Regions from separate parts of the Moorella sp. E306M genome, predicted to be linked through region 1. Evidence: riboswitches for the same ligand, from Rfam matches in the RefSeq annotation. Region 1 holds a riboswitch; each other region holds the start of a gene.

Region 1 (7,129 bases):
AAGAAATAAGGCACAGGGTGGCAAAGGAACCGGCGCGATGCAGCTGCTTTCCTCCGATTGCAGCCAGCTGATTTATGATTTCTAATAGGGACAGATCTTTCCTGGTACAGGCATGTAAGATTGTACAAAGCTCCTTCATTTGCCCGGCGGCACGCATACCTTTACCCATTACATCTCCGATAGCAACAATAAGTTGATCTTCCCCCAGGGGAATAAAATCAAAAAAGTCGCCGCCTTCCAGGTCTGCTGGAATACTACACCCCGCACCCTGTATACCGGCATGTATTATTTGTTTCCCATTTCCACCGGTATCCAGGGACATTTAATATTCACCCCCGGTTGCCTTGCTCTGGTCACTACAATCTAAAAGTTCTTCCATACCTACCAGCCGGAAAACTTCGGCAATCTCTGGACAGGGGTTAATAACCCGTACCTTACCTCCCTTCATTGACCACCGACGCTGTATTTCTAATAAACCCCTGAGACCTGTAGAATCTATAAAGGATACTCCTGCCAGGTTTATTTCCAATTGCCCCTCTCCTTCCTGTACTTCTGCTGCTCGCTCCAGCGTGGCCAGGGTTTCCATGTCTAACTCCCCTTTAAGGTTTAAACAGCGCCCATAATCGCCCTTGGTTACAGAGATTGCCAGCATAATATCGCTCCTCCTCTTTCTTTACTTAAGAAGCTGGAGAACAGATTTCTTCACCTGCTGATTGATGGAAATCCAGGACCAGGGTGGTTCCCCTGGAACCGGTAGTTAGATAAACTTTATCAGCATAATAAAGCATTAAAGTAAACCCACAACCAAGAGAATTTTTTGTGGAGTAATGTCGCATTAAAGCCGCTTTGGGTAAATCTTTTATCTTAATTCCCTGGCCCTGGTCTTGAATAATTACCCGGATGGCCTCATCCGTCTGCCGTACCACCCATTCACCACCCGTAGCATGTTTTAATGTATTGGTCAAAGCCTCCGTTAAAGATAAGGCCATGCCGTACGCGCGGGCGCTAAAAGCCGCAGGTATCAGACTGCATAACTTGCTGCGAGCTAAAGCTATGTCAGCAGCCTTGTTAACTACTCCCCTTGCCAGTTCATTCCCCTGGGATAATACAGCTACCATTTCTTCTGAAGTCAAAAGCTGCAGGCGCCCATTGGTGACGGCAGCCATGGCTTCCCGGTAGGCCTGCATCTCCTGGCGGCGCATCTGCCTTTCCTTTTCAATAATTTCGGTTAGATCAAAGGCCAGCAGGCCCCCTGACCGGGAGTCAAGGGGTATACCGTGCAGGTCAAAAATCCTTTTACCGTCATCACTTACTATCACTTCCCGGCAGTGGGTTCCCCGGTGTATTGCCTGGCGCATTAAATTTTCTATTGCCGGCAGGGGCAGTTCCAGGTCAGCCTGTCCTGTCAGATGGCGAAAACGCCCCTTTTCGTAACGCATTACCTTGCCCAACCGCATGGCATTAAAAATCTCGGAGCTTTCTAATTCGGCCAGTAGTCGTTCTTTAACCAGGTCCTGTAAATGGGCGGGAACTAATTTGGATACTTGCTCAATGAAGTCCTCGGTACTACCCGTCAGTAAACGGTATTCTTCATTACCCAGGCGGCTGGCTGTTTCCTCGCCCCGGTAAACGGCTATGATATCAAAAAGGTGGATGTTACCCTTGCCCTTGGTCGGTACCCCTGCTACATCCAGGCTAAGATGCTGCTTTAAATAAATCCGGTATTGACCGGGAACGGGAGCTCGTGTTTCCAGGCCCAGTTCCATGGTATTCAATACGAGAATACGGCCGGCATAACGTTTCCCATCGGCGGCAACCAGGCTAATGCCTATGGGCATCGGCGGCTTGCGGCGCAAAGGGCCGGGACTCATGAAATAATCGCAATCGACACAAGAACGATCTGGGGTCTTGCGGGCACACTGGCTACACTCTTGCATAGCTGACCCCCCCTCTACTGCTCTGGCTTTAAACCAGGTTTAAAGATTCTCTTTCTCCCATAAAGAGAAGTTTTTTCCTTATCTCAAGTAAAATTTGGGTAACTGTATCCCTTTGCACTGAACCCGCCCCCGCCTTCGTTCCATCTAGAAATAGCAAGGCAGCCACGAGTAATTCGCATGGCTGCCCTTTACTTTAAAGTGGCAGCCTGGCAGTCATACCAACAAGTGGCTACAGACCCATGGCTTTGCGTCCCACCCTTTCGAGTGGTTTGCCCTTGAACACTTTAAGCTATTTACATAAGAAAGATATCTCTTAGGAAACCCTGGGAGCAGAGGAGAAGGTATGGTGACGGCTGTCCAGTGACCCCTGGACATTTTTCCGAAAAATCACAAGGAAATTCTGGTTCCTGGAGGTGTTATGGAAGGTAACACTGGATGGGTTGGGAGGAATGTTATTTGCAGTAATTTTAAGGGGGCTAATAGAGGGGAAACTTTTTTCCAATATTTTACATACAAGGCATATAATCCCCCCCCCCCCCCATTGGTTATTTTTATTTTTTATGTTAATTTCTGTTATGCTCTTTGCCATCGCTGGAATTATCCTCCAATAATTTGCTTTAATATTTTTATATTCGACCCCGCTCAACAAATTCCTTCTCTCGGAAAAAAGCAATCGTTAATTTACCCCGCCCATGGTTGCCAGAGCCGTAACAAAAAAATTGCCATGGCACTGGTTGCTTCATCCATGGCTTAGGGGGCAAAACGGTGTTATCTTACCTTCTGGATACCCAGGGCCTTCTCCAGGTCAATAATATGTTCCTGCTCAACTACGGCAATCTCCCTGATGACCTGGGCGACATCGTACAATTTCAAGGCTTCCAGTTGTTCAATGCGCTGCAGGTAACGATTCAGGGCGTCATACTCGGCTTCCAGGTCCTGGCGCAGCATTTCTACGTTATTGAGGGAGGTCTTGATTTCCTGCACCTGGACGGTAGGAATGCCGCCCAGGTACTGGATCTTGTCGCTTAACTTTACGGCATGCTCGTGTTCTTCCTGGGCATGCTGGAGCTCTTCATCGATAATAGCAACATACTGGGGACCGGTAAGCATGCTGGCATGCTGGATATACTGGATCATGGCGGCGTATTCCCAGGACAGGTCCAGGTTGAGAAGCTTGATTATTTGCTCGATGGTCATAGGGCCACCTCCAGGAGTATACTTATACTACATAATATTAGTTTTCCTGGTAAGTGTGCCCATACAAAAAAATCAAGTCCAGGTATTGGTTTAACCATATTTATACAGGATGCCGAAGCCGCCGCGGGGATAACGCCAGTCAATGTTATCGTGGGCGCAGCCGTAGCGACAGGTGCCACACTCCACGCAACCCTCGTAGGCCGTCTCGATCCGTTTCTCCCCTTCATTCCAGACATATACCCGGGCCGGGCAAATAAAGGTGCAGGGCCTGCCGTCACAGTGGCGGCAGACCTCCCGGTCCTTGATCCTTAAGTGAGGGTGCTTATCCGTTTGGTAACGGTTGAGGAAGAGTTTATCTTCCAGGCGCATCATCCCATCACCCTCCAGAGGTGGTAAAGGTCCCCGGCCAGTTGTATACGGCTGCGTTGGGCCGTAATTTCTCTCCAAATGCGCTTCTGCTTTTCCCCCTTGGGTACATTATCGACAGTTAAAAACTCCCTGGCGGCCCGGGAAAGGAGCTGCGGATACAGGGTAAAGAAGTGGGGATTTTGGTCAAAGAAAAAGGGGGCCCGTTGGTATTTCTGCAAGTCTTGCAAGACAAAGCTCTCCGCCAGCATCTCCCGGTAGGGCGCCAGGTTGGCCGCGCTGTAGTCGCCCTTTTCCCGGGCGGCCAGGATGGTTTTCGCTGCCAGCAGGCCGGAGGTCATGGCGAGATTCGAGCCTTCCCGGTGAATCCCGTTGACCAGCATGGCGGCGTCACCGGCTACCAGGACGCCGTTGCCATAGAGTTTAGGAATGGCCCGGTAGCCGCCTTCGGGAATCAGGTGGCCCTGGTATTCCTTGCTCTCCCCCCCGGCCAGGAGCCGCCGCACCATGGGATGACTTTTCAGGTGTTCCAGGAGATCGTTGGGGTTCAAACGGCGGCGGATCAGGCTCGACAGAAGGACGCCTACACCAACGGATAGGGAATCCTTGTTGGTATAGATAAAGGCCGTACCCATCATACCTTTAGTGGCTTCACCGAGGAGTTCAATGGTGCAGCCCTGGCCTTCTTCCAGGTTAAAGCGGTCCTCAATCTTTTCCCGGGGCAGGGCAATGATCTCTTTGACGGCTACGGCCAGCTGGTTGGTATTGATGCCGTCCTTTTTCAGGCCGGCCTTCTGGGTTAAAAGGGAATTGGCGCCCTCGGCCAGGATGACTACCTCCGCCCGGACATCGCCCTCAGCCCGGCCCGCCCTTACCCCAACGACGCGATCCTTCTCCCAGAGAAGGTCCTCGACGACGGTTTCATTAATCAGCAAGGCCCCGGCTGCCACGGCCTGTTCCGCCAGCCAGCGGTCAAAGCGGGCCCTCAGCACGGTAAAGGCGTTGTAAGGCTCGACGGCAAAGGCCATGCTTTTGTAACCCAAAGTAAGGGCCGCTTCATCGGTTAGCAACCACAGGCGCTGCTCCACCACCGGCCGCTCTAAAGGGGCCTCCCGGTAAAACCCGGGAACTATCGTTTCGGTGGGGTGGCGGTAAAGGACCCCGCCCATGACGTTTTTGCTCCCGGGGTGCTCGCCGCGTTCAAAGATAATTACCTCCACGCCGGCCCGGGCCAGGGTTATGGCCGCCGCTAGCCCGGCCGGCCCGGCGCCCACAACGACGACTTCAAACCTAAGCGCCATAATAATGCCCCCAAGTCAAACTGCAGATAAACTGTGTATACTATTAAATAACCCTGTTTGTTGCCGGCCTACGCGGGTCCCGGGGCCAGCCGGCGGCGAAATTCCGCTGTTAATGCCGGAACTACCTCCCGTAAATCGCCGACGATACCATAGGTGGCAATTTTAAAAATTGGGGCCTGCGGGTCATTATTAACGGCTACGATAACGTCGGCACCCTGCATGCCAACCAGGTGCTGGATGGCTCCGGAAATGCCGATGGCAAAATAGATTTTGGGCCGCACGGTAACCCCCGTCTGGCCCACCTGGTACTCCGGAGGCAGCCATCCGGCCTCCACCGCCGCGCGTGAGGCGCCCAGGGTGCCGCCCAGGACCCCGGCCAGTTCTTCCAGGAGGCGTAAGTTTTCCTTCGACCCCACGCCGCGGCCACCGGCAACGATGATCTCCGCCCGGTCAAGGTAGACGGCTTTGTTTTTTTCTTCGATGACCTCTATAACCTCGGCCCGGGCCTCGGCTTCATTGAAGGCCATATCCAACCGCACCAGCTCTCCCCGGCGGCCTTCCTGGCGGGACGGCATGGGCATAACCCGCGGCCGGACGGTGGCCATCTGGGGACGGTGCCGGCGACAGAGAATGGTGGCCATGACATTACCGCCAAAGGCCGGCCGGGTCTGCTCCAGGAGGCGTGTTTCCGGGTCAATGGTGAGACTGGTGCAATCTGCCGTCAGGCCGGTGCCCAGGGCGGTGGCCACGGCTCCCGCCAGATCCCGGCCCAGACTGGTGGCCCCCAGGAGCAGTATCTCCGGTTGGTACTGTTTTACCAGCTGTACCAGGGCCCGGGCATAGGGGGCCGTACGGTAGTGTGCCAGGACGGGGTTCTCGACCAGGTAGACCTTATCCGCCCCGTAGACCCACGCCCCGTCAGCCAGGCCGGCCACCCCCTGGCCCAGCAGGACCCCGGCCAGCTCTACCCCCAGGGCACCGGCCAGTTGCCGGCCTGCCCCCAGGAGTTCCCAGGAGACGGGGGCTACTTCTCCCCCCACCTGTTCAATAAAGACCCAGACGCCGCGATAACCGGCATTCGCTGTATTAGCCGGCATGGGTATTCCTCCATTATTTATCAGCTATAACCTTCGTCTGTACGAGTTTTTCTACCAGGAGCGCCGCCGCTTCCCGGGGATCGCCGGGAATTATCTCTCCGCCCGGCCGTACCGGTGGGGCAAAGATGCGCCGGACGGAGGTAGGAGAGCCTTTGAGGCCAATTTGCGCCGGGTCAAGGTCCAGGTTGTCTTTACCCCAGGTGGTGATGGTTGCCCGGGCCGCCCTGATTAAGGCTGGCAAGGAAGGGTACCGCAGTTCATTTAAGTCCTTAACCACCGTTAATAGGGCCGGCAACCGGCCGCGGATGATTTCCCGCTTTCCTTCCAGCTTGCGCTGGACATGGATGTAACCCTGTTCCAAATCTACGGCGTCAATGGCCATACAATAGGTCAGCTGGGTGAAACCCAGCCGGGTGGCTATTCCCGGCCCTACCTGGGCCGTATCGCCGTCAATGGCCTGCTTACCGCAAAAGACCAGATCAACCGGCGTTTCCCGGCTTATGGTTTCGATGGCTCGGGCCAGGATATAGCTGGTGGCCAGGGTATCGGAACCGGCAAAGGCCCGGTCGGTGAGGAGGATAGCCTGGTCGGCCCCCATACCCAGGGCCCGCCGCAGCACCTCTTCAGCCTGGGGCGGCCCCATGGACAGGGCCGTAACACGGCCGCCGTACTTTTCCTTTAGCCGGACCGCGGCCTCGACAGCATGGGCATCAAAGGGGTTGATAATGGCCGGTACCCCGGCCCGGACCAGAGTATTGGTCCGGGGGTCAATCCTGACTTCAGCCGTGTCCGGTACCTGTTTGACACAGACCACTATTTGCAACAAAAAACCCCACCCCTGCTGGTAGTATGGGGTAGGGTAACTTAAAATATGCAATCATTGCGATACAAAAAGCTATCAGGTATGACCTGATAGCCCCTTAATGTTTGGCGCCAAGTTTTTTAACGCCGGTCTCACCCTCGACCATTAATTCTACTGTATTGGTAAGGACATCGGTATAGCTGAAGGATATCCGGCGTTCCGGGCTTTTACTCTCTTCCAGTCGGATTACAAAGATGTTGGGGTAAGTCTTTTCCAGTATACCGGTCCTCTCCAGGATCTTTTTCCGCCCGCGGTTGGCCCTCAGCCTTACCTTCTGGCCTACCCGGGCCTCCAGGTCCTCTCTGATAGTTGCCAGTACTTCCTTGCCCGCCAAAAAGACCACCCTCTTTCCGCGTATACCTTATTATA
Region 2 (7,129 bases), 1.1 Mb from region 1:
CCTCCGGGGTTCATCACCCTGAGCCGCAGGGCCGCCGCGGTAGTTACGTCAAAGTCCCGTCCTTCGGCGTCCCGCGTAACCAGGTGGATGGTTACGGTTTTACTGTTTTCCGGCGCCTCTGGATGGTCATAAAAAAATTCCAGGGTCTGCACCCCGTAGGCCAGGAGATTATAGCCGCTGAAGCTTAAAGAACCTTTCTTCTTAACGGCCCGCTGGAGGTTATCACCCGTTAACAGATATTTATATTGATTGCCCGCCGCATCAGCGATAATTAAGGTACCGGCATCAGAACCGCTTATTATTTCCTTAGCAGCCTGGATCTCCCTGGTCATCTGCATCAGGGCCACGCGGGCGTTTTGCTGGGCATCCATACGGTCCCAGCCACGCTGCCACCATTTTAAACCCGCCTGGAGGATGCTCAAAGAAGACATAAGGACCAGGACCATCAGGCTGGCGGCAATTACAGTTTCAATTAAAGTAAGGCCGGCCCGCCGCCACTTCACGGCCACCTGGCAACCAGGGTTGCCAGTTCCACCTGCCCCGCCGGGTCATTCACCGGGCGCACCCGCACCATCACTTCCTTCACCTGTAGGACGAGGTCATAATCTGCTATAGTTATCTGGTACTCATATCCCGGCCGGCCGGGGTAAGCCTGCCAGGTGCCGCCAGCTCCAGGCAGGGAGGCCAGGCCGTTATAACCGGCTGCCAGGCTGGTTTCCATGCGTTCCCGGGCCAGGTTCAAAACTAACGTCTCCTGGCCGCCCCTGGTATAACTCCGGGCGGCGGTAGTAAACATACCCAGCATTGGTACCAGCACCGCCGCCAGCAAGGCTACCGCCACCAGGACTTCAATCAGGGTTAAACCACGGTTGTTACCAGGCCAGCAACACTTTTTCACGTCGTTTTCCCCGCCTTGACCCGGCCTGTAACCGGCAGGACAGTAATATAGTAATAGCGACCATAGCGATCCTTTAAGACGATGTCTCCGCTGGCCGAGGGAACACCTTCAAGGTTAAAGGCCAGCTTGCTGTCTGGAAAGGCCACGCTGGCAAAGGATACCCCCGCCGGCAGTTTGGTTTCTTTTACGATCACTGCGTCTTTCCTGATCCGGTACAAATTATTAACGGTATCAAAGAGAATAGTGCGGTGGTAATCTTCGCCGCTAATGGCCATTTGCTGTACTTCTCGGATATCGCTTACCAGCTGCCAGGCCGCCGTCTGCACCTGCCACCATGCCAGGCTCTTAGCCACTACCGGCAGGACCACCGTAGCCAGGAGCCCGGTGATGGCCATGACGGCTACCATTTCAATCAGCGTAAAACCGCGCTCTCCCTGTACCGCCCGCGTGGAACCATATTTTTCCGTCCCCGCCATATCAACCGCCGCTATATAAACTGCTCACGCTTCGCGTTTCATTACTTTACAAAAACCTAACAAGATACCAGTGCAACATTTCCTCGCCAAAAAACAACGCCAGCAGCCCCCCTATGGCGATAAAAGGCGCGAAAGGAAGGGGGTCCTGCCGCTTTTTCCGACCGGAAACCAGCAAGCAAACGCCCGCCAAGCCGCCTGTGACCAGGGAAAGGAAAAGAGCCAGAGATGCCAGGGGCCAGCCGAGGAAAAGCCCTACCATACCTGCAAGCTTGACATCCCCGCCGCCCATGCCACCTTTACTTATTACGGCAACCAGCAGCAAAAATCCTGCTGCCGCAACTGCTCCCCATAAAGAAGACCAAAACCCCACATCCCGCGCCAGCAGGCTTAAAAGAATACCGCCGCAGGCACCAGTCACCACGAGGCGGTCAGGGATCAGGTAGTGCTCCAGATCGATGAAGCTGGCGGCTACCAACACGGCGCTTAGAAAAAGGTATTTTACCAGGATCCAGGAGAGGCCGAAATTATAAAAAAGGGTGGTAAATACCACGCCTGTGACAAGCTCGACTAAAGGATATCGTGAGGAAATCGGCAGGCGGCAGTAACGGCACCTGCCCCGCAAGAGCAGGTAGCTTAATACGGGTATAAGGTCGTACCAGGCCAGCGCCCGCCCGCAAGCCGGGCAGTGCGAACGACCCCAGACCCCCGTTTCCCCGCGCGGCAGGCGGTAAATGACCACGTTGAGGAAACTACCGATAAAAAGACCCGCTAGGAAGAAAAAAACTTCAATCCAAAACATACTTTTCCCTTCTACCACATTTATGGCAAGCCCAACTACACGACAGACGCCTATTACCCAAACGACAAGCGCGCCGGCGCTATAACCCCTCCATCCAGATGATCACCGAGATGTAGTACGTGCCGTTTTCCTCTCCCACATAGGAGTAACCGACACTCTCCCTGATGCGCCGGTCCACGGCGTCGCGGATACCCTGGTCAGGGAAGCCGCCGATAGTAACTACAGCGCATTTGGTGTTGTTAACTGGAATCTGGTTGCCCGCGGCGTCATAGACACTACCGCTGGGTATTACACTCTTCCAGTAGCGATAATGGCCGCCCCAGGGCGTAGTGCCGGGCTGCTTCTCCAGGTACGGCCCGTTCCAGCCGGTGCTGCCGTCAGAGTTTACGAAGTAAAGGAAGCCATATTCGTCTCCTTGGTCGTAGGGGCGATCGTAGGAATCCTGCCCCGCCTTCGGCCAGTCACCGGTATCGGCGTAATAGGCATAACCGGCCGCCTTTATGGCCCGCACGTCGGCAACCACCCGCGATATCTTCGCCTTTTCCACCGCCCTGAAAGCGCTGGGAGTAATAATGGCCGCCAGGATGCCGATGATGGCGATAACCACCAGAAGCTCCACCAGGGTAAAGCCGCGCTGGTCGCGGGGCAGTCTAGGTAAACTGAACATCAATGGCTCACATCCTCTCCCGGAGAAAAGAGGATCCGCTTCATTACCCCCGCCGGAACAGGCCACACGACCGGTTGCAGGACGGGTCGGTGGGTCTACACCCGGCACCGAAGCGCCGGGAGCAGACCCAATCAAAATTATTCTTTTGAAATCAGAATATGGGTGTCTCTACTGCCATTTGCAAACTTGACAACATCAGATCCTAAGTCGTTTAGAAGTTGTTTTGCGGCTCCGGTAGCATTGTTACTGTTACCGTCTGATGGTGCTCCTGGTACGTCCGTCAGCTGGAGCCAGCGGGCAGGGGCACCCCAAAGTGTAGATGAATCATCTTGTTTCATGTAGGTATAAGTCCCGCCCCACGGGTTCTTGCTCGGCCAGCGCTCAAGGTAGGGGCCGTTCCAGCCATCCACCGTTGGGCTTGGTTCGGTAACAAATCCCTCGCTATCTGTACCGTCTTCCGGCCAAACGCCGGTATCGGTATAATAATTCAGCGCTGCCGCCTTAATCGCCTTGTAGTCCGCTTCGGCGGCCGCCACCTTGCCCTTTTCGATGGCCTTGAAGGCGTTGGGGGCGACGATGGCGGCCAAAATGCCGATAATGGCAATAACAACAAGAAGCTCCACCAGGGTGAAACCCCGCTGGTCCCGCGCCTTTTTCAGTCTCTGCCACATGAATCAATCAACCTCCCTGATTTTTTTGCCTGCGCTTTTTACTTTCCTGCTGCCAGCCCGCCGGGGAAACCTACAAGTAGATCACCCCCCTCTTACCCGCATTATTATCCCCGATCTCAAACGCGGCAGGATGCAGAGTTATCCTGGCACTCCTCGACATGGAACCGCCGGCCAGGGCATTCTTTAAGGGTATACTGCCTGCAACCCCCGCCCGCCTCTACCTTATGCCGCCCAGCATCTGAAAGTAGGGAAGAAAGACCGAAATTACGATAAGCCCTACTATGCCGCCGAGGCCGACGATGAGGACGGGTTCTATCAGTGAAGCCAGGCGGGCCACGACCGCCTCCACCTCCTGCTCATAAAGAGTCGCCACTCGTTCGAGCATAGCATCCAGGGCCCCAGTTTCCTCGCCTACCGTAATCATCTCCACCACCATGGGAGGGAAGACTCCGCTCGCTTCCAGTGGAGTCGCCAGGCTCTGCCCATCGCGAACGCTTTCTGCCGCCCGCTCCACCGCGCCAGCCACCACAGCATTGCCCACCGTACGCCGCACTATTTCCAGGGCCAGTAGGACCGGTACACCGCTGTGCAGGAGGGTACCCAGGGTACGGCTGAAACGAGATAGAACCGCCTTATGATGCAGGGGACCGAAAATTGGTAAACGAAGGAACAAACGGTCGACCTGGTAGCGCCCCGCTGGCCTTTGCTGCCAGCGGTAAAACCCGAAAGCAGCGCCGGCCAGGAAAAAGACCAGAAAAGGCCACAAGCGCCGTAACCCTTCACTTAGTCCCAGAACCAGGCGCGTCGGCCAGGGCAGGGGCACCTGCAGGCTGTTCAACATGACCTGGAAGGAAGGCAGGACATAAGTCAGGAGAAAAATAACTACCAGGAGGGCAACCATGCTGACTATCGCCGGGTAGGTCAGGGCCGACTTGACCTTTTCCTCTACTTCATGTTCCCGTTCCAGGTGCCCCGCCAGGCGCTCCAGGGTCTCGTCCAGGGCCCCACCCAGCTCCCCGGCCTCGACGGTATGGATGAAGATAGGCGGGAAGACCCGGGGCTGCCGTTCCAGCGCCCGGTAAAAGGCCTCCCCGGACTCCAGGTCCTGGAGAAGCATACCGATACTTTCTCGCAGGGAAGGATTTTCTGCCTGTCGCTGTAAAATATGCAAGGCCGTCACAATCGGCAGGCCAGCCCCCAGCATGGTCGCCAGCTGGCGGCTGAAGAGGGCCAGGTCGCGACGGGATACCAGCCGCCGGAAAAGGCTCCGCCAGTCCCGGGCTGGGGTTACAACTGCCGGCCGGCAGTAAGTAATAAAAATCCCCTGCCGGCGCAGTTCCCGGATGGCCAGTTCCTGGCTTTCCGCTTCTATATTCCCGCTAACTGCATTCCCCCTGGCATCCCTTCCCCGGTAGGCAAAATTCATGCTTTCCCTCCAAATATAAATAGCCACCGGCAACAGGGAAAGATAGAACTCTTCCCCGGCAGCCCGGCGGCCATGACAGCGTCTACAGGCCCGTAGCTTTGCGCCCCCGGCTTTCGCCGGGTTTGCCTTGAACGAGGATATATGGACATTTATTCGTCATAAAAAGGCAAATTCCTGCTAATCCTGGCGCCGTTAACCATTGTTTAATTCTCTATCCTCTATCATACCCCTGGTGACCAGCTGCCGCAGGGCCATGTCCATGGTCTGCATGCCGTAGCGGGCTCCCGTCTGCATGCTGGAAACAATCTGGTGGGTTTTACCCTCGCGGATGAGATTCTTGACAGCCGGGGTAGCAATCAGCACTTCCACTGCTGCCACCCGGCCTTTCCTGTCGGCCCGCGGTAAAAGCTGCTGGGTGATAACCCCTTCCAGGGTGTCGGCCAGCTGGATGCGGACCTGCCCCTGCTGGTGGGGCGGGAAAACGTCAATGATCCGGTCAATGCTCTGGATGGCACTGCTGGTATGTAAAGTCGCCAAGACCAGGTGACCCGTTTCCGCGGCCGTGATGGCCGTGGCAATAGTCTCCAAATCCCGCATCTCGCCGACCAGGATAACATCCGGGTCCTGGCGCAGGGCGGCCCGCAGGGCACTGGCAAAGGAACGGGTATCTGAACCCACTTCCCGCTGGTTGACGATGCTACGGCGGTGCTGGTGCAGGTATTCGATGGGGTCTTCCAGGGTAATAATATGGCAGCTGCGTTCCCGGTTGATTTTATCCACCATGGCCGCCAGAGTGGTGGACTTGCCGCTACCCGTCGGCCCCGTCACCAGGACCAGGCCGTGCTGTCGTTCTGCCAGCTCGGCCACCACCGGCGGTAATCCCAGGGTTTCCAGGCTGGGTATCTCCCTGGGTATAAGGCGGATGGCTGCGCTAACGCTTCCCCGCTGGTGAAAGACATTAACCCGGAAACGGCTTACGCCGGGCAGGGAGTAAGCCAGGTCTATTTCTCCCCGCTCTTGCAATACCTCCCACCTCTCGCCCACCATAGGCCGTACCAGGCTGGCTGTCATTCCGGAATCCAGGGGCTCCCACTGGCGCTGGACTTGGAGTTCGCCGTGGACCCGGAAAACCGGCGGCAGGCCGACAGAGAGATGGACATCGGAGGCCCCGGCGGCAGCCGCCGCCCGCAGGATGGTTTCAATGTCGAACATTTTAATCCTCCCGGATAAAGCCAGGATAACAAACGCAAGGATTTTTAATAGCCAACTGCTACCAATGTTAATAAACAACGTATAGTGCCGGGCTAACTGCAAAGGGCAGAACTATGAATTCAAGATCAATGGAAGTATATGCCACCCGGGACAGTACAGTCTGGTCTTTACAAACCGCCCAGGGAAACACGCAGGACTTCACTCACCGTGGTAATCCCCTGGCGGACTTTTTCCAAACCGTCCTCGATTAAAGGCACCATACCGGCAGCTACGGCCGCCTCTTTCAGGGCCGTTGCCGGTGCCTTGGCGGTCACCAGGCCGCGGAGTTCTTCATTCATCACCAGTACCTCCTGGATGGCCGTCCGGCCGGCATAACCGGTAAAACTGCAGCGCTGGCAACCCCGACCCCGCCAGAGTTCTTCTACTGCTGGCAGCCAGGTCTTTTCCAAAGACCCCGGTTCGGGTCGGTAAATCTCCCGGCAGTGGGGGCAGAGCCGGCGCACCAGCCGCTGGGCCACTACGCCGATAAGGGAAGAGTTGACCAGGTAGGGTTCAACGCCCATATCTAAGAGGCGGGTGACGGCCCCGGCGGCGTCATTGGTATGGAGGGTGCTGAACACCAAATGGCCGGTGGTCGCCGCCCGGACGGCGATATCCGCCGTTTCCCGGTCGCGAATTTCTCCTACCATAATTATGTCGGGGTCCTGGCGCAAGATAGATCGCAAACCTGAGGCAAAGGTTAGACCGGCCTTGGGATTGACCCGTACCTGGTTGATGCCGGGCAGCAGGTATTCTACGGGGTCTTCAATAGTAATGATGTTTTTTTCCGGTGAGCATAAAATGTTAAGGGTGGCATAGAGGGTTGTCGTCTTACCGCTGCCCGTGGGACCGGTAATGAGGAGCATGCCGTAGGAACTGTGGATGAGGCTCGCAAAGCGCTCTTTTATGGCCGGCAAAAATCCCAGGTCGTCCAGGGACAG
Region 3 (7,129 bases), 410 kb from region 1:
CCAGGACCGCAGGCAGGGCAATCCCCACGGACCTTAGCATATCAGTGAAATAACCGCTCCAGCCGGCAGCCACCGCCCCCGAGGCTACCATGTACTCCAGGATCAGGTTCCAGCCGATAATCCAGGCAATAATTTCACCTAAAGAAGCATAGGCATATGTATAGGCGCTCCCGGCCACCGGGATCATGGCGGCCATTTCGGCGTAGACCAGGGCCGCCAGCCCGGCGGTAATGCCGGAGAGGATAAAGGAAAAGACCAGGGCCGGGCCGGCATAATTGGCCGCCGCTACTCCAGTCAGGACAAAAATACCAGAGCCGATTATAGCTCCTACTCCCAGGGCGATTAATTCCGGCGTGCCAATACTACGTTTTAACTTTTCATTGTCCCGGCCTTCCTGCATAAAGTCTTTAATGCTTTTAGTCCGCCAGATACTCACCCGGCTCCCCCCTTAAAAAGTGCTTAAACTTATTATGCACCTGACCTTTTTGCCTATGCGTGTGGCAGGAGAAAGGGTGGTGTTGTCGAAATAAAGGGCAAGGCGGTGAAGCGATGCCCAAAAAGATCCTCACCGGTGCCCTTATTGGCCTGCTGGCCCTGGTCATTTTTTCCGGCCCGGCAGCAGTGCCGGGGCCAATTCAATCCCTGCCGGAGATCATTGTTAAAGAGATCACATTTAAAGAGGTGGTCCTGGACCCGCCACCCCTGGAAGCAGGGGGGCATATACTGGTATCGGCGGGAGATTTTTTACCCCTGGCCGGCGGCAGTGCCGACTGGTACAAGAACAGGGGTATTTTACGGGGAAGCAAAGGAGCTGCCGTAGCCGCCGGCAGCCTGGCAGCCGAGGTCGATGGAGTACCCCGGCGGCTTGACGTGGCCCCGGTCCTGGTAGACGATAAGCTTTACATACCCTTAAACCTGGCTCTGGAGGTACTGGGACTGCCTGACGCCGGCAGAATGGGAGCTGCTCCAGAGCAGGAAAGTACTGATATACGCCTCCCTCCCCTCAAGGGTCGGGCCGGCCTGCATTTCCGTTATTATCCCGTGTATGACCTTCAGGCCAGGTACGATCCTGCCAGGGGGCAGCTTGCAGGTGAACTCCTCCTGGCTTACCAAAATCCTTATCTTGTACCTCTGCGGAAACTATATTTCAATCTCCCGGCCAATGCTCAGTATGGTAATGGAGCGAAATTAACAGTTAGCAGGGTTTATATAAATAACCGGCCCGTTCCCTTCAATTCCCGGGGTAGTTCCCTGGAAATATTCCTGCCCTTGAACCTCGCTCCCCGGGAAACCCTTTTCCTCTCCCTTTCCTTCACTACCCAGGTACCGCCAGGGGCAGCGCGCCTGAGCCGCAACGGGGACCTCCTGATGGCAGCCGGCTGGTACCCAATCCTTGCCCCGCGTACCGGCGATACCTGGACAGGGGTTGCCGGTACATCCTACGGTGACCCATATTTTGCCGCTGATGCTTATTACCGGGTGCGCCTGGCTATGCCCCCCGGTTACCAGGTCCTGGCCAGTGCCCGGGAAACAGGGCGGCAGGAAGAGGGTGATTGGACCGTCTGGACCTTTAACAGCGAGTACCCCATCCGGGAATTTGCCTTTACGGCCGCTCCTGACTTGCAGTTTACCACCCGCCAGGTGGGAACGGTCCAATTGGTGACAGCCGCCCGGGATGAGCAGGCAGCGGCCGCCCTGGAGGCAGCCGGCCGGGCTTTAGAATTTTTCCAGGCAATTTATGGACCCTATCCCTACAGCTACCTGCACCTGGCTTTTGTCCCCCTGGATAACCTGGCCGGCATGGAATACCCGGGCTTTATTATTTTAAGTAACCGCAAAAATTATAGTCCTGCTACCGTTGTCCATGAGGTTGCCCACCAGTGGTGGTACAACTTGGTGGGGAACGATAGCATCCATGCGGCCTGGATTGACGAAGGCCTGGCCGAGTACAGCACTCTCCTTTTTTACCGCCAGCGCGATCCGGTCCTTTACCAGGCTAAACTGGCCGAGATCGGGCGCCTGGCGGAACAGACAGCTCAACCTATTAACTTATCCCTTGAGGAATATGGTAATGAGCAGGTCTACCGCCAGGCCGTCTATAACCGGGGAGCCATATTCTGGTTGGAGCTGGAAGCTGTCGCCGGTACAGCCAGGCTCCAGCAGGCCCTGGCTTATGTCCAACGTTATTACCGCTATGAAATCGTCCCTCCGCAAGCTATGATTGCTATTCTTACATATTATGGCAAACTGGCGGCAGCCAATTTTACGTCATATTTACGGAACTAACGGCCCTGAAAAACGTCTAATAAAGTAGAAAGTACTGCATGAAAAAAAGCGGGCAGGAGGGGCGAACCGGTATGAGCCAGGCAGGTAAATTTGTGGTGGGGCACTGGCCCTGGGTGGCCAGGATTGGCAGGTACCCGCGGGCGGTCTGGCCGGTTGCGTTGCTGCAGCTGGGGTACCTGGTGGTAATAGCTGCTTTAATGGCGGTTGTAACCACCATTGGCGGTGCCGGCTGGCTTCAGTCTGGAACTGCCGGGCCGGAGATAAGCTCCCCGCCTTCTCCAGAACATTACCAGATGGCCGGTGGCGATCCGGGAATGTCTATCGCCCCTGTTGAACCCGTGGCTATACCGCCACCCCCACCCCGGCCGGCGCCGGCCGCCCCGGAGCCGCAGTCCCAACGCGGGCTCCAGCCTCTGCGCCAGGTACCGGGGGCCGGCCGCCGGGTGGCCCTGACCTTTGACGACGGCCCTTTTCCCCGGTGGACAGGACGTTATTTAGCCGTACTGGCAGCTACCAGAACCCAGGCCACTTTCTTTATGGTCGGGCGACAGGCTGAAGCCCACCCGGAGCTGGTCAGGGCAGCCCTGGAAGGCGGCCACGAAATAGCCAGCCACTCCTGGCGTCATGCCAACCTGGGAAAGGTGACCCGGGCTGAAGCTGAGGCCGACCTCCGCAAGGCGGCTGCCGCCCTGGAGAAAATAAGCGGCCGGCCGGTAAAATATTTCCGTCCCCCTTATGGCGCCATGGGACCCAATTTGCTGGCTGCAGCAGCCGGGCTGGGCACCCCAACAGTTACCTGGAGCGTAGATCCCCGTGACTGGTCCAATCCCGGCCCCGGGGCCATCGTCCAGCACGTCCTGGCTAATGTCCGGGATGGCGGCATTATCCTCCTTCATGAAGGCCGTCCCGGCACCTTGGTGGCCCTGCCGCTCCTGATTAAGGGGTTACGGGATAAAGGCTATGAACTGGTAACCATATCCGAGCTGATAGCCCGGGGCGAAAAAACCGGTAATAGTACTACTGCCGTGGAAAGCCAATAGGAGAACTTCTTAATTGGTATATCTTGCATAATAATGGCTTCCTGCGTTATAATTAAGGCGAAAATAGAAAAAATTCCCCGAAAAGGCAAACCTGCCGAAAGGCAGGGGCGCAAAGCTACAGGGTCTAAAGCCCGGCTACGGGCCAGGACAGCCAGTTGCCGCGGGTGGGACGGGGCTACCCAGGGGGTAGCTTTTATTATTTATTAACCAACCGGAGGAGGGGTTTCCATTTATGCGTTTGCACTTATTTAAAAAGAAAGGCCGGGCAGGGCAACCGGCGGGTCAAGAGCCGCCCGGATTACCCCGCCCGGTAAAGGCCCGGGTAGGTTTTTTCAGCCGCTGGCGGCTGGGAAGGAAATTAACAGCCGGCTTTATCCTTATCATTATGATTTTTGTTGCCGTAGTGGTCTATGTCAATTTTAATCTCCAGCAGGTAGACCGGCTTTCCCGGGAAGTAACCCTGGCCCATGAGCAGAACATGCTCTTTACCGAGATGACCAACGCCGTGTGGGATGCCTACCGCCGGGCCACCGATTACATAATCAATGGTTCCCAGACCCATGTGGCGGCCTTTGACGACGCCATGAAGCGTTTCAATGACGCCCGCGCCCGGCTGGAACAACAACAACTCGACAGCCAGGTGGCCGGGTATCTCGCGGCCATGACCCAGGCTGCCAAGAGTTTTACCGATACCTTCAAGAACAGCATCGTCAACACCAGCCAGGAAGACCGCATGGCGGCCCTGCCTATTTTGAGTTTCCAGATGGGGGCCTCCCTGGATAACATCAACAATATCGCCAACCACATGGCCAAAGGAATGATCGATAAAAACACCCTAGCCGAAAACCGGCTAACGGCCGCTGTGACGGGAGCGCGGGCAGTACTGGTAAGCGGCCTTCTCCTGGCTCTGATTCTGGGGCTGCTGGTAGCATGGTTTATCAGGCGCATGGTCGGTAAATCCCTGGGCCAGGTAGCTGCCTACGCTACGCGGATCGCCGGCGGTGATCTCACTGCCGAACCCCTTCAAGTTATAACCAACGATGAGGTGGGCAAGCTGGCCGCTGCTTTTAACACTATGGGAGAAAACCTGCGCCAGCTTATCGGCCAGGTGCGGGAGATGACTAACCAGGTGGCCGCGGCCAGCCAGGACCTGGCCCGCATGTCCCAGGAGCTGGGGGACGCCGCCCGCCAGGTGGCCGCCACCACCCAGGAAATGGCCAAAGGCGCCGAAGACCAGGCCCAGCAGGTCAGCGAGACGGCGGCCGCGACTGACGCCCAGGTGACCAGGGTGGAAGAAGTCCATCGCAACACCGAGGATATGGCAGCCGCCTCCGACCAGGCCGCAGCTAAGGCCAGCGAAGGTGCCCGGGCGGTGGCCGAAGCCACCCAGCAAATGGAGGCCATCTCCATGCGCATGGAAAGCCTGGCCGGGGCTGTAGAGGAGCTCGGAGCCCGTTCCCAGCAGATTGGCCAGATTGTAGGTGTTATCTCCGGCATTGCCGAGCAGACCAATCTCCTGGCCCTGAATGCGGCCATTGAAGCGGCCCGGGCCGGGGAACAGGGACGCGGCTTTGCCGTCGTTGCCGATGAGGTGCGGAAACTGGCCGAGCAGTCGGCCGAAGCCACCAAACAGATTGTCGGCCTGGTGCAGGAGATCCAGCGGGAGACGGAGCGCGTGGTCAACAGCATGGCCGAAGGCTCTAAGGATGTCCGCCAGGGTACGGAAGTGGTGGGCCGTACGGGTATGGCTTTCGCCGCCATTGAACAGTCCATCCAAACCCTGGTAAGCAAGATCAAAAATGTAGCTGTTAAGGCGGAAGAAATGTATGCGGGTTCCCGCCAGGTCAAAGGACGGGTCGAAAGTATAGCCGCCGGTATTGAAGAGATGGCTGCCAGCACCCAGCAGGTTTCCGCTTCCACGGAAGAGCAGACGGCAGCCGTGGACCAGATCAGTCAGGCGGCCCAGCAGCTGGCCGTTGCCGCAGGTAACCTGGAAAAGGCGGTGGCCCGGTTCAAGCTATAATAGTGCCTGTCTACGACTTTTTGCTCCCGCCTCCTGTTTCAGACGCGGGCCTGGAAGGTTTCACACTCGGTATCGCGGTCGTTGTGGGCGCTGGAGGTATTTGGCGTTCCTTGGACGGCCACGGTAATACTGTCGGCGTGGCAGTTGCCGTCCTGCCAGTAGATGCAATTGGCCACCCGGCACTTGACTTGAGGAGGCATATTCATTGCTCCCTCCATTATTTATAATCAGGGCGGGGAAACTCAGTCTGAACGACCGGTTACTCGGAATCAGGTTTTGCCAGCAACTTTAGCCTGGCCAACGGAGATAAAAATATACCTGCTTTTAAAGGAATTTCCCTAGCAATGCAGAATTTACCTGTGAGATAAAGAGGGGTGGGATACTTATGGCAACGGAAACAGCAGCGGAAATCCAGCTGGTTGTTTTCCAGCTGGCCAGTGAAACTTACGGCGTTGATATTAACCACGTCCAGGAAATCATCCGCATGCAAAACATTACCCAGATTCCTAGGACCCCGGCTTTTATCGAAGGGGTAATCAACTTACGCGGCCGCATCATCCCGGTGATTGATCTCCATAAACGCTTTGATCTGCCACGGGCCGACATCACGAATAATACCAGGATTATGGTGGTGGAACTGGGGCGGGTGACGGTGGGCATGATTGTCGATTCCGTTTCTGAAGTGTTGCGCCTGCCGGCTACCAGCATTGAGCCGCCTCCTCCCATGATAAGCGGCATTGATGTAGCCTATCTCAAGGGTGTGGGCAAGTGGAATGAGCGGCTGATTATCCTCCTGGATCTAGAGCGGGTGCTGCGTGAGAGCGAGCAGCGCCAGCTGGAGCAGGAAATAGCTGCCGGAGTGGATGCAAGATGAGCGAGCTGGACATGTCTCAGTACCTGGGTATTTTCCTCGATGAAGCCGGGGAGCAGCTCCAACAGCTGGATGAAGCCATTGTCAAGCTGGAGCAAACCCCCGATGACCTTGACCTGCTAAACACTATCTTCCGGGCGGCCCATACCCTGAAGGGATCTTCTGCCTCCATGGGTTTTAACCGCCTGGCCACCCTCACCCATCGCATGGAAAACGTGCTAGAACTCTTACGCCAGGGGAAGCTCTCCGTTTCCCGGGAGATCATTGACATCCTCCTGGCCAGCCTGGATAGACTGCGGCTGTTAAAAGACAGCATTGCTGCCGGCAACGGAGAAGAGGGCGAGGTAGAAGATATAGTTGCCCGCCTGGAAGCCGTTCTGTCCGACCAGGCGGGAGCCAGTCGTCGGGAAAAGGCACCTGGCGGCGAGGCCCTCACCCTCGACGATGTTGAGGAGAATGTCATCCGCGCAGCTCAGGTGAAAGGGTTTCAGCCTTATGAGATCCGGGTGCAGCTCGAAGAAGGTTGCCAGATGAAGGCGGCCCGGGCTTACCTGGTATTCAACAATCTCAAGGACGCCGGTGAGATTATCAAAAGCGTCCCCCATACCCAGGACCTGGAAGCCGAAAAATTTGACGATACTTTTACCCTGCTCATTGTCAGCCGGGAAGATGCCGACACCCTGGCCAATATCGTCAAGTCTATATCAGAAATTAAAGATGTAACGGTGCGGCCTATCGTCCTCGCGGATGAACATGAGGCGGCAGCGGCCGTCCCTGCCGCCGACAAGGGCATGGATGCGCCTGGCGCCAGGGCTAATGGCCGGACAGGGGAGCTGCGCGTCACCCAGACAGTACGGGTAGATGTCCAGCGCCTGGAAAACCTTATGAACCTGGTCGGTGAACTGGTCA
Region 4 (7,129 bases), 1.0 Mb from region 1:
GACCTACCATGCCATTGTGGCGACCCCGGTGAGCTTGGATGAGGTAGTGGTGGGGGAAATGCTTTTTGGGACCTTTAAGAGTGTCCTCTATGGTACGGTAATTTTACTGGTGATTTCCCTTCTTGGCCTGGTGCAGTCGCCAGCGGCCTTGCTGGTGCCCCCGGTCCTGGTGTTATGCGGCTTTGTCTTTGCCGAACTGGGGATGATCTGGACGGGCCTGGTACCCAAGATTGATACCTTCAGCTACTTTTTTACCCTGATTATTACCCCTATGTTTCTTTTTGCCGGGGTTTTCTTTCCCCTGGATGCCCTGCCGTTAATCGTCCAGCGTCTGGCCTGGCTGATCCCCCTTTACCATGTGGTGGAGCTGGTACGGCCCCTGGTCCTGGGGCAGTTAAGTCCGGAACTCCTGGTCCATGTAGCCTGGCTGGTAGTTTTTATTGCCATCTTTTTCTACCCGCCCCTTTACCTCTTGCGTCGGCGTTTAACGGGCTAGCAGGTTGTCCCGGAAGGGAGAATATGTTATCCTGGGTATAAGGTTAAAAAAGGGGGGCAATAACCATCGTAACCCTCGGCACTTTATTTAGCCCTTACGCATGGATACTCATTATCCTGGCGGCGATAATCATCTTTGGTCCCAAAAGGTTGCCGGAACTCGGTCGCGGCCTGGGCCGAACCATCAACGAATTTAAAAAAGGCCTCAAGGCTGACGACAATCCGGAGAAGAAATAGGGCATCCCATCCCCTGTACGGAGGTGGCAAAATGCTAAGCCGGCCTTTACTGGCCATAGACATCGGCGGCGGCACCCAGGATATCCTGCTCTACCGTCCGGACCAGCCCCTGGAAAACTGCGTCCAGCTCATTTTACCCTCGCCAACAGTAATCTGCGGCCGGCAGGTGGAGGCAGCCACAGCCGCCCGCCGGGACGTCTTCCTTACCGGTTACCTTATGGGTGGTGGAGCCCTGGTAGGAGCTTTGCGCCGCCACCTGGCTGCCGGTTTAAAAGTCTATGCTACGGCCGCGGCAGCGCGGACGGTTTATGACGACCTGGATAGGGTGCGGCAACTGGGCATTGAAATAACTGAGGGACCGCCCGGGGATGCAGTAACCATTAAGACGGGCGATGTTGATCTTGATACCCTGGCCGGTAGCCTGGCTCCCTATGGCGTCAGCCTTCCAGCGGAAGTGGCCATAGCCGTCCTGGATCACGGCGAGGCGCCGAAAGGCACGAGCGACCGCCTCTTTCGTTTCCAGCACTGGCAGCGCTTTGTTGCCAGCGGTGGTAGACTGGCAGACCTTCTTTATCGGGAGCCGCCGCGTTATCTAACCCGGATGCAGGCCGTACAGGAGCAGGTACCGGGGGCCTGGCTCATGGACACCGGCGCGGCCGCCCTGTGGGGTGCCCTGTGCGATGCCAGGGTAGCGGCCCATAGCAAGGAAGGGTTGATCGTTGTCAATTGCGGCAACCAGCACACCATTGGGGTTCTCCTCCAGGAGCAGCGGGTATGGGGCCTGTTTGAGCATCATACCAGCTGTTTAAGCGGCCACAAGCTGGCTAGTTTTGTTGAAAAGTTGAGGGCCGGGGAGCTTACCAATGAGGAAATCTTTAATGACGGCGGCCACGGATGTTATATTGATCCCGGTTACCGGCCGGGTGGGGGCTTCCGTTTCGTTGCCGTAACGGGTCCGCAGCGCCGGCTGACCATACACCAGGATTATTATTGGGCCGCTCCTTATGGTGACATGATGCTCAGCGGTTGCTTCGGCCTAGTGGCCGCGGTGGCCGGTGACACCCAAGGTCGTGTAAAATTTTAAGTAGGTAACAAAGAGCCCTTACCGGACCGTATCAAGCAGCCACTCTGCGCAAACAAGGTGTTCACCATAATTTCAATTAGGCCGGGATTCCAGTTAAGAAAATTCACTGACAGGCAGGGGCGGTAAGCTTTTAAGAGGTTTTTTAAGGAAACCTGCAGGAAAATAGAGTAACATGTCGAATAAAATATCTCTAGTACCAATTTTTTGGAGAAGGGTTGTCCAAATGAGAGGGTTTACCAACGTCAAAAGTAAAATAATTCCAATATGGGGGGGGGGGGGGGGTACAATTACCATAACCGCCTATTATTGGAAATAGACTTTCTCTATCTCCTCTATCTATCTCGCCTTCTTTTATACTGCCTCGCCCGAGGTAAAATTATTCTTCTTTTCCAAATTTCTCCAAACAGCGAACTTACTATCCCTTAGTATCCTAGTTCAAGGCAAACATACCGAAAGGCAGGAACGCAAAGCCATGGGTCTAGCCTCTTTAATGAGTATGCTAGCCAGGCTACAGTATGCCTTTATCTTTTATTGGCAATATATTCCTTTTCCGGTAGTAGTAAGGAAAAAATCCTGAAGGCCAATTACTGCTGTGAAGGCGAAATACATAAGTATGGTGGCAATCCAGGCAAACCCTTCCACCAGAATTTGGACTTGTTAAAGGGGGAGCAAAGTATGGTTGATGGCCCATTAACCGAGGAAGAAATTAACGAGCTGTTAGTCGCGGCCGAAGAACTAATGGCCAAAATTAAGGAGGGCAAAGTTCTAGCGCTCACTGAGCTACCTCTATCGGAAGAAGTCGGTAATAACGGTTCAATGGAGGAAAAAGAGATTGATTGTTATCCCAATAAGCGGCGGGGGCGCAAAGCTGTTGGGTCTACAGACGTTAAGCCATGATTGTTCAAACAGCGAGTTAAGAACTAGCGAAATCTAAACATAAGCTAGAACTTAAAAACTTCAAAGGAAGATCAATGTAATGCACGCTGGCATGATTCTTGCAACCAACCAACCAACCAACCAACCAACCAACCAACCAACCAACCAACCAACCAACCAACCAACCAACCAACCAACCAACCAACCAATATTAGTTGCTAATAGCATTAATAAGCTTATCAACTTTATAATCTGCTTAACAGTCTGCATTGCTGATACAGGCTCAGACGAGAAAACAACTGTTTCTTGCCCGAGCCTTGTTTTATGTAAACTAAAAAGCAGAGAAAGGAGGAAGTCGAGTTACTTGAGTAGCCAATTGGAGGGGACGGGGAGGTGCGCAGCAGGTCTGGAGAAAGCAAAGCGCGACGCTTAGCCTCTAAAGAAAGGAGAAAGGGTGCATGGCCAGGAAGCTGGTAGTCTTCGACCTGGCGGGTGAGCTTTACGGCCTGGACATATTCGATGTCCGGGAGATAGTCAAGGATACGCTCGTCACTCGAATACCGCAAACGCCTGAATTTGTAGAAGGCGTCGTCAACCTGAGAGGAAAGATAATACCGGTAATCGATCTGAGGAAACGCTTCGGTTTTGCAAAGGGGGAAAAGACGAAAGATGCCAGGATAATCATTGTAGACATAGCGGGGCAGGAAGCGGGGTTGGTTGTTGATTCCGTCAAAGAAGTGGCGGCAGTTGATGAAACCACTATTGAGACTACGCCCGATGTCACGACGGTAAACGCCGCCTTTGTGGAGGGTCTGGCCAAGAAGGACGATAAGATTATCATCATAATTAAACTGGAACTGCTCCTTGAAGTCGACGAGAAAGAAATGCTGGAGCGTATGCAATAGGGAGATGATAACCGAAGATTATGTCGGCTTTAGGATGATCCGTGGCGCCGCGCGTTCAGGCCAGCGCCGCTATCGAAGAAGCCATGAAAATGACGCGTATTCTATTACTTAATGTATATTGGGAGGAGATAGAGAATGTCTCTGAAAAGCATAAGAAGCAAGATTATGGCACTGACACTGATAGCTATACTAGCAACAGTACTAGTTCAATTGATTATTGCCAACGTTTCGCTGGCAAATCTTACCTTTAAGTCTCGATCAATAGTACAACAACACGTATTAAATGAAATAAAGAGTGGCCTCAAAAACACAGTCGATTCCATGGTATCCTCCTTAACCGATATGTATAAAAGTAATGCCGGCACTATACCGGAAGCTCAGCTTATTGAGCTTATAAGAAAAACGCTGGATGCCAGCAGGTATGGCGAAGCTGGATACTTTTTTGCTTACCGATATGATGGTATAAGGGTAGTGGCGCCGGAAAACAAGTCACAGGAAGGCCAGAACCTTTGGGACCTAACGGATAAATCCGGCAAGAAAGTGGTTCAGGAATTCATCAGAGTGGCCCAGAACGGCGGGGGATTTGTGTCTTACATTTGGCTCAACCCTAAGACTAACAAGGAAGAGGAAAAAATTTCTTATATAGCCCCTCTTAAACTTGGCAACTTCGAGTTAGCGGTCGGGACGGGCACTTATTTATCCATGGTAGAGGTTGCCCAAAATGATGTGGCCCGGGAGATTGCCCAGTCCAGAAAGGCCCTTTCCGGTTCTTTGGTTATTATCAGTATTATTGTTTTATTGATTTTGGCCGTAATTACTTATTTCTTTACTCGAACCATCACTACACCACTAATCCTGGCGGTCGACGACCTGGGGCTTATAGCCAACGGCGACTTCACCCGGCCGGTGCCTGAAAAATACCTACGCATGAAGGATGAGATAGGAAAGCTCGCCCGGGCCGTCGACCGTCTGCAGGCCAACCTCAGACCGCTGCTTTCGGGCCTTAGAGACGACGCTAAAACCCTGGCCGGCAACTCGGAGAACCTAAGCGCGTCTTCAGAAGAGATCGCCTCATCTTCCGGCGAAGTGGCCAAGGCCATCCAGCAGGTGGCCGCGGGGGCTTCGGACCAATCGAGCCATCTGCAGGAAATACTGGGTCTTGTAGAAAACATAACTGCAAATCTGGAGAAAGTATATACCGAACTTAGTCACGTTAAGACCAACAGCGAAGAGACCTCCAGGCTGGCGGGTGTAGGCAAGAAAGAGCTGGACGTCCTCATTGCCTCCATCAAGGGTGTTCACGAGGCCTTCAAGGTGGTTGCTGAGAAGCTGACGAGCTTGAGCGGTTCCGTAAACCAGATAGGCGAGATCCTGGAAGTGATCAACGGGATCGCGGAACAGACGAATCTCCTTGCCCTGAACGCGGCCATTGAGGCGGCACGGGCCGGGGAAGCTGGCCGCGGCTTCGCGGTGGTGGCGGAGGAGGTCCGCAAGCTGGCCGAGCAGTCCAGCGCTTCGTCGGATAAGATCAGGGTGCTGTTGAACACTATCGGTTCGGAGACCAATGAAGTAGTGCATACTTCAGAGGAAGTCAGCAAGCAGGTAGTCACGCAGCTGGAGAATGTAGAAAATACGGTCAAGGCCTTTGACGACATACTTGAAGCGGTGGCAGCCATCGCGCCCATGATCGAGGCGACTTACCGCGAGGTGGATAGCACGGTTAAAGCCAAGGACGTATTGCTGGACCGGGTCCAGAGCGTCAGCGCGGTGTCGGAGGAGGCTTCAGCTTCGGCCGAGGAGATCTCCGCGTCAGCCGAGGAACTGTCGGCCTCCACCCAGGAGATAGCCGCCAGCGCCCAGCAGGTCCTGGAGGTGGCCAAACGGCTGGAGGAACAGGTAGCGCGCTTCAAGGTGTAAATGGTCGTGCTTACCGGGACACCCTTTTAACTTGATTCTCAATACGGGGGAGTTTTCCAGCTCCCCCCTTTTGGTAATAAGGATAAGCTCACCGGGTTGTATGTACAACCGGGGAAACGCCGATAACGACGAAGCAAGTGGCTTGAGGAGGCTTTTTCCGTGGGGAGAATAGTATATTTGACCAACATAGGGCACAACGGAAGGATTCAACTGCCACGAAAAGTTTTGGATGAGCTTAAATGGAAAGAAGCAGACTCCTTTAAGATAGAGGTTATAGGACAGGACAAAGTGGAAATTAAGAAAGTCAAGAAATAAACTAGTGTCAAGCATCAATGAAAATGCGCCATTGATGCCTGACCCCCTCTATTGGCGTTAACCTCTAGGATAACCGCCATGATTTTAGACGTCCCGCAACAAGAAAGGCGACTTTCATCGCTTTCGGCGATTTATCGAAAGACGCCTTTCATTTCCGCTAGGGGCTGCTGCCCCTTCGCTGGCCTTCGGCCTGAGAACACCGCAAGAGTAGGGGGGGACTCCCCTACTTCCCCAGGTATAGGAAATTATCCACAGGACCATAATTTCCTATACCTGTATCAAAGCCCGGAAGCCGTTATCCACCGGCTCCGGGCTTTTTCAGGCAAGTTACCTTTTGCGGGTGCAGTCCGTCCAGATGATGTGCGGTTGTACCCTCTGGCAACAATCCCTCAGAAGAACTGGAAACAAGGCGGTAAACTGTGGAGTTTTTGTGAACGCGCTTGACATATACCCCCCGAGGGTAATATGATGGTGATATACGAACCCGCCGATTTGCACGCCGGTCCTACGTTGGTTGTAGGCGATGCTGCCGGATTGGCTGATCCTTTTACCGGAGAAGGTATCTATGCAGCCCTGTATAGCGCATGTCTGGCAGCGGAGGTGATTGCGGAGCAGGTCAACTGGCAGGTGCCCGACTTAGGAGGCTATACCTCCCTGGTTCGGGAGAGGATGGGGCCTGAGCTGGCTAATGCCTTTCGTGTCACCCGCTGGTTCTTTCCCGCGTCAGGCCTGGTGCACCGTCTTCTCCACCGTCACCAGGGATTGGCTACTTGCATGCTTCAGGTAATTGCGGGAGATCTGCCCTACACAAGCTTTTTCGATGCTTGCCGCAACCAGCCCGCTCTTCTATTCTGTCCCGGTGGTCATGACCGAACAGCAATTTTCGAGATCGTTCGCGCACCCCGAGGTTAAATGGCGGGATAAGTCCCATGTTCCGAAGGAAGGCAAGGGGAGGTAGGAACCGATGTTGGCAAGCATGTTAATCACTATCAGAGAGGGCACGGAGGCTTTTTTGGTGGTCGGCATCCTACTGGGGTACTTGGCTAAAATCAATCAGCGGAGATTTTCCCTTCATGTCTGGGGTGGCGGTGACAATATCACTGTCCGGTGACATCGGTAAAATTGCCCTTGACAGGGGACAAACTTTGGGCTAAACTACCATCTTGAAGGTCCTTTTAAGTTAGTCCGGTGAGGCTAGCAAGGGAGTAGTATAGGTATACTAGTGGTATGCTAAGCCTGCGCCAACCTTCATGCGCAGGTTTTTTAATGCCCGGAGGAGGGGTTAAGATGGAGCTGGCGG

The links. A riboswitch is a leader RNA that binds a small molecule or an ion and turns the genes downstream of it on or off. The one in region 1 is predicted to bind cyclic di-GMP.
Region 2: linked by a shared signal. The riboswitch ahead of FLZ89_RS11610 (type II secretion system F family protein) and the one ahead of FLZ89_RS06160 (ATP-binding protein) in region 1 are both predicted to bind cyclic di-GMP.
Region 3: linked by a shared signal. The riboswitch ahead of FLZ89_RS16380 (methyl-accepting chemotaxis protein) and the one ahead of FLZ89_RS06160 (ATP-binding protein) in region 1 are both predicted to bind cyclic di-GMP.
Region 4: linked by a shared signal. The riboswitch ahead of FLZ89_RS00885 (hypothetical protein) and the one ahead of FLZ89_RS06160 (ATP-binding protein) in region 1 are both predicted to bind cyclic di-GMP.

The regions. Positions count from the first base shown of each region.
Region 1 covers NZ_BJKO01000001.1:1,172,223-1,179,351, forward strand. The annotation lists gene FLZ89_RS06150 (PP2C family protein-serine/threonine phosphatase) at 1-322, opposite strand, end outside; gene FLZ89_RS06155 (STAS domain-containing protein) at 323-652, opposite strand; gene FLZ89_RS06160 (ATP-binding protein) at 678-1,937, opposite strand; cyclic di-GMP riboswitch class I at 2,135-2,221, opposite strand; gene FLZ89_RS06170 (ferritin-like domain-containing protein) at 2,706-3,134, opposite strand; gene FLZ89_RS06175 (ferredoxin family protein) at 3,225-3,503, opposite strand; gene FLZ89_RS06180 (FAD-dependent oxidoreductase) at 3,503-4,801, opposite strand; gene FLZ89_RS06185 (electron transfer flavoprotein subunit alpha/FixB family protein) at 4,870-5,898, opposite strand; gene FLZ89_RS06190 (electron transfer flavoprotein subunit beta/FixA family protein) at 5,912-6,721, opposite strand; gene FLZ89_RS06195 (Veg family protein) at 6,819-7,094, opposite strand.
Region 2 covers NZ_BJKO01000001.1:2,252,224-2,259,352, reverse strand. The annotation lists gene FLZ89_RS11640 (hypothetical protein) at 1-509, opposite strand, end outside; gene FLZ89_RS11635 (prepilin-type N-terminal cleavage/methylation domain-containing protein) at 500-898, opposite strand; gene FLZ89_RS11630 (type II secretion system protein) at 895-1,374, opposite strand; gene FLZ89_RS11625 (prepilin peptidase) at 1,421-2,173, opposite strand; gene FLZ89_RS11620 (prepilin-type N-terminal cleavage/methylation domain-containing protein) at 2,253-2,840, opposite strand; gene FLZ89_RS11615 (prepilin-type N-terminal cleavage/methylation domain-containing protein) at 2,978-3,511, opposite strand; gene FLZ89_RS11610 (type II secretion system F family protein) at 3,729-4,964, opposite strand; cyclic di-GMP riboswitch class I at 4,992-5,074, opposite strand; gene FLZ89_RS11605 (type IV pilus twitching motility protein PilT) at 5,130-6,149, opposite strand; gene FLZ89_RS11600 (GspE/PulE family protein) at 6,317-7,129, opposite strand, start outside.
Region 3 covers NZ_BJKO01000001.1:762,684-769,812, reverse strand. The annotation lists gene FLZ89_RS04005 (amino acid permease) at 1-436, opposite strand, end outside; gene FLZ89_RS04000 (M1 family aminopeptidase) at 550-2,286, shown strand; gene FLZ89_RS03995 (polysaccharide deacetylase family protein) at 2,358-3,326, shown strand; cyclic di-GMP riboswitch class I at 3,401-3,489, shown strand; gene FLZ89_RS16380 (methyl-accepting chemotaxis protein) at 3,559-5,349, shown strand; gene FLZ89_RS03985 (DUF1540 domain-containing protein) at 5,388-5,549, opposite strand; gene FLZ89_RS03980 (chemotaxis protein CheW) at 5,735-6,223, shown strand; gene FLZ89_RS03975 (chemotaxis protein CheA) at 6,220-7,129, shown strand, end outside.
Region 4 covers NZ_BJKO01000001.1:175,334-182,462, reverse strand. The annotation lists gene FLZ89_RS00900 (ABC transporter permease) at 1-496, shown strand, start outside; gene tatA (twin-arginine translocase TatA/TatE family subunit) at 556-732, shown strand; gene FLZ89_RS00890 (DUF1786 domain-containing protein) at 764-1,816, shown strand; cyclic di-GMP riboswitch class I at 2,246-2,332, shown strand; gene FLZ89_RS00885 (hypothetical protein) at 2,348-2,713, shown strand; gene FLZ89_RS00875 (chemotaxis protein CheW) at 3,151-3,597, shown strand; gene FLZ89_RS00870 (methyl-accepting chemotaxis protein) at 3,733-5,514, shown strand; gene FLZ89_RS15490 (hypothetical protein) at 5,674-5,829, shown strand; gene FLZ89_RS00865 (NAD(P)/FAD-dependent oxidoreductase) at 6,298-6,741, shown strand; gene FLZ89_RS00860 (hypothetical protein) at 6,794-6,940, shown strand; gene pyrR (bifunctional pyr operon transcriptional regulator/uracil phosphoribosyltransferase PyrR) at 7,117-7,129, shown strand, end outside.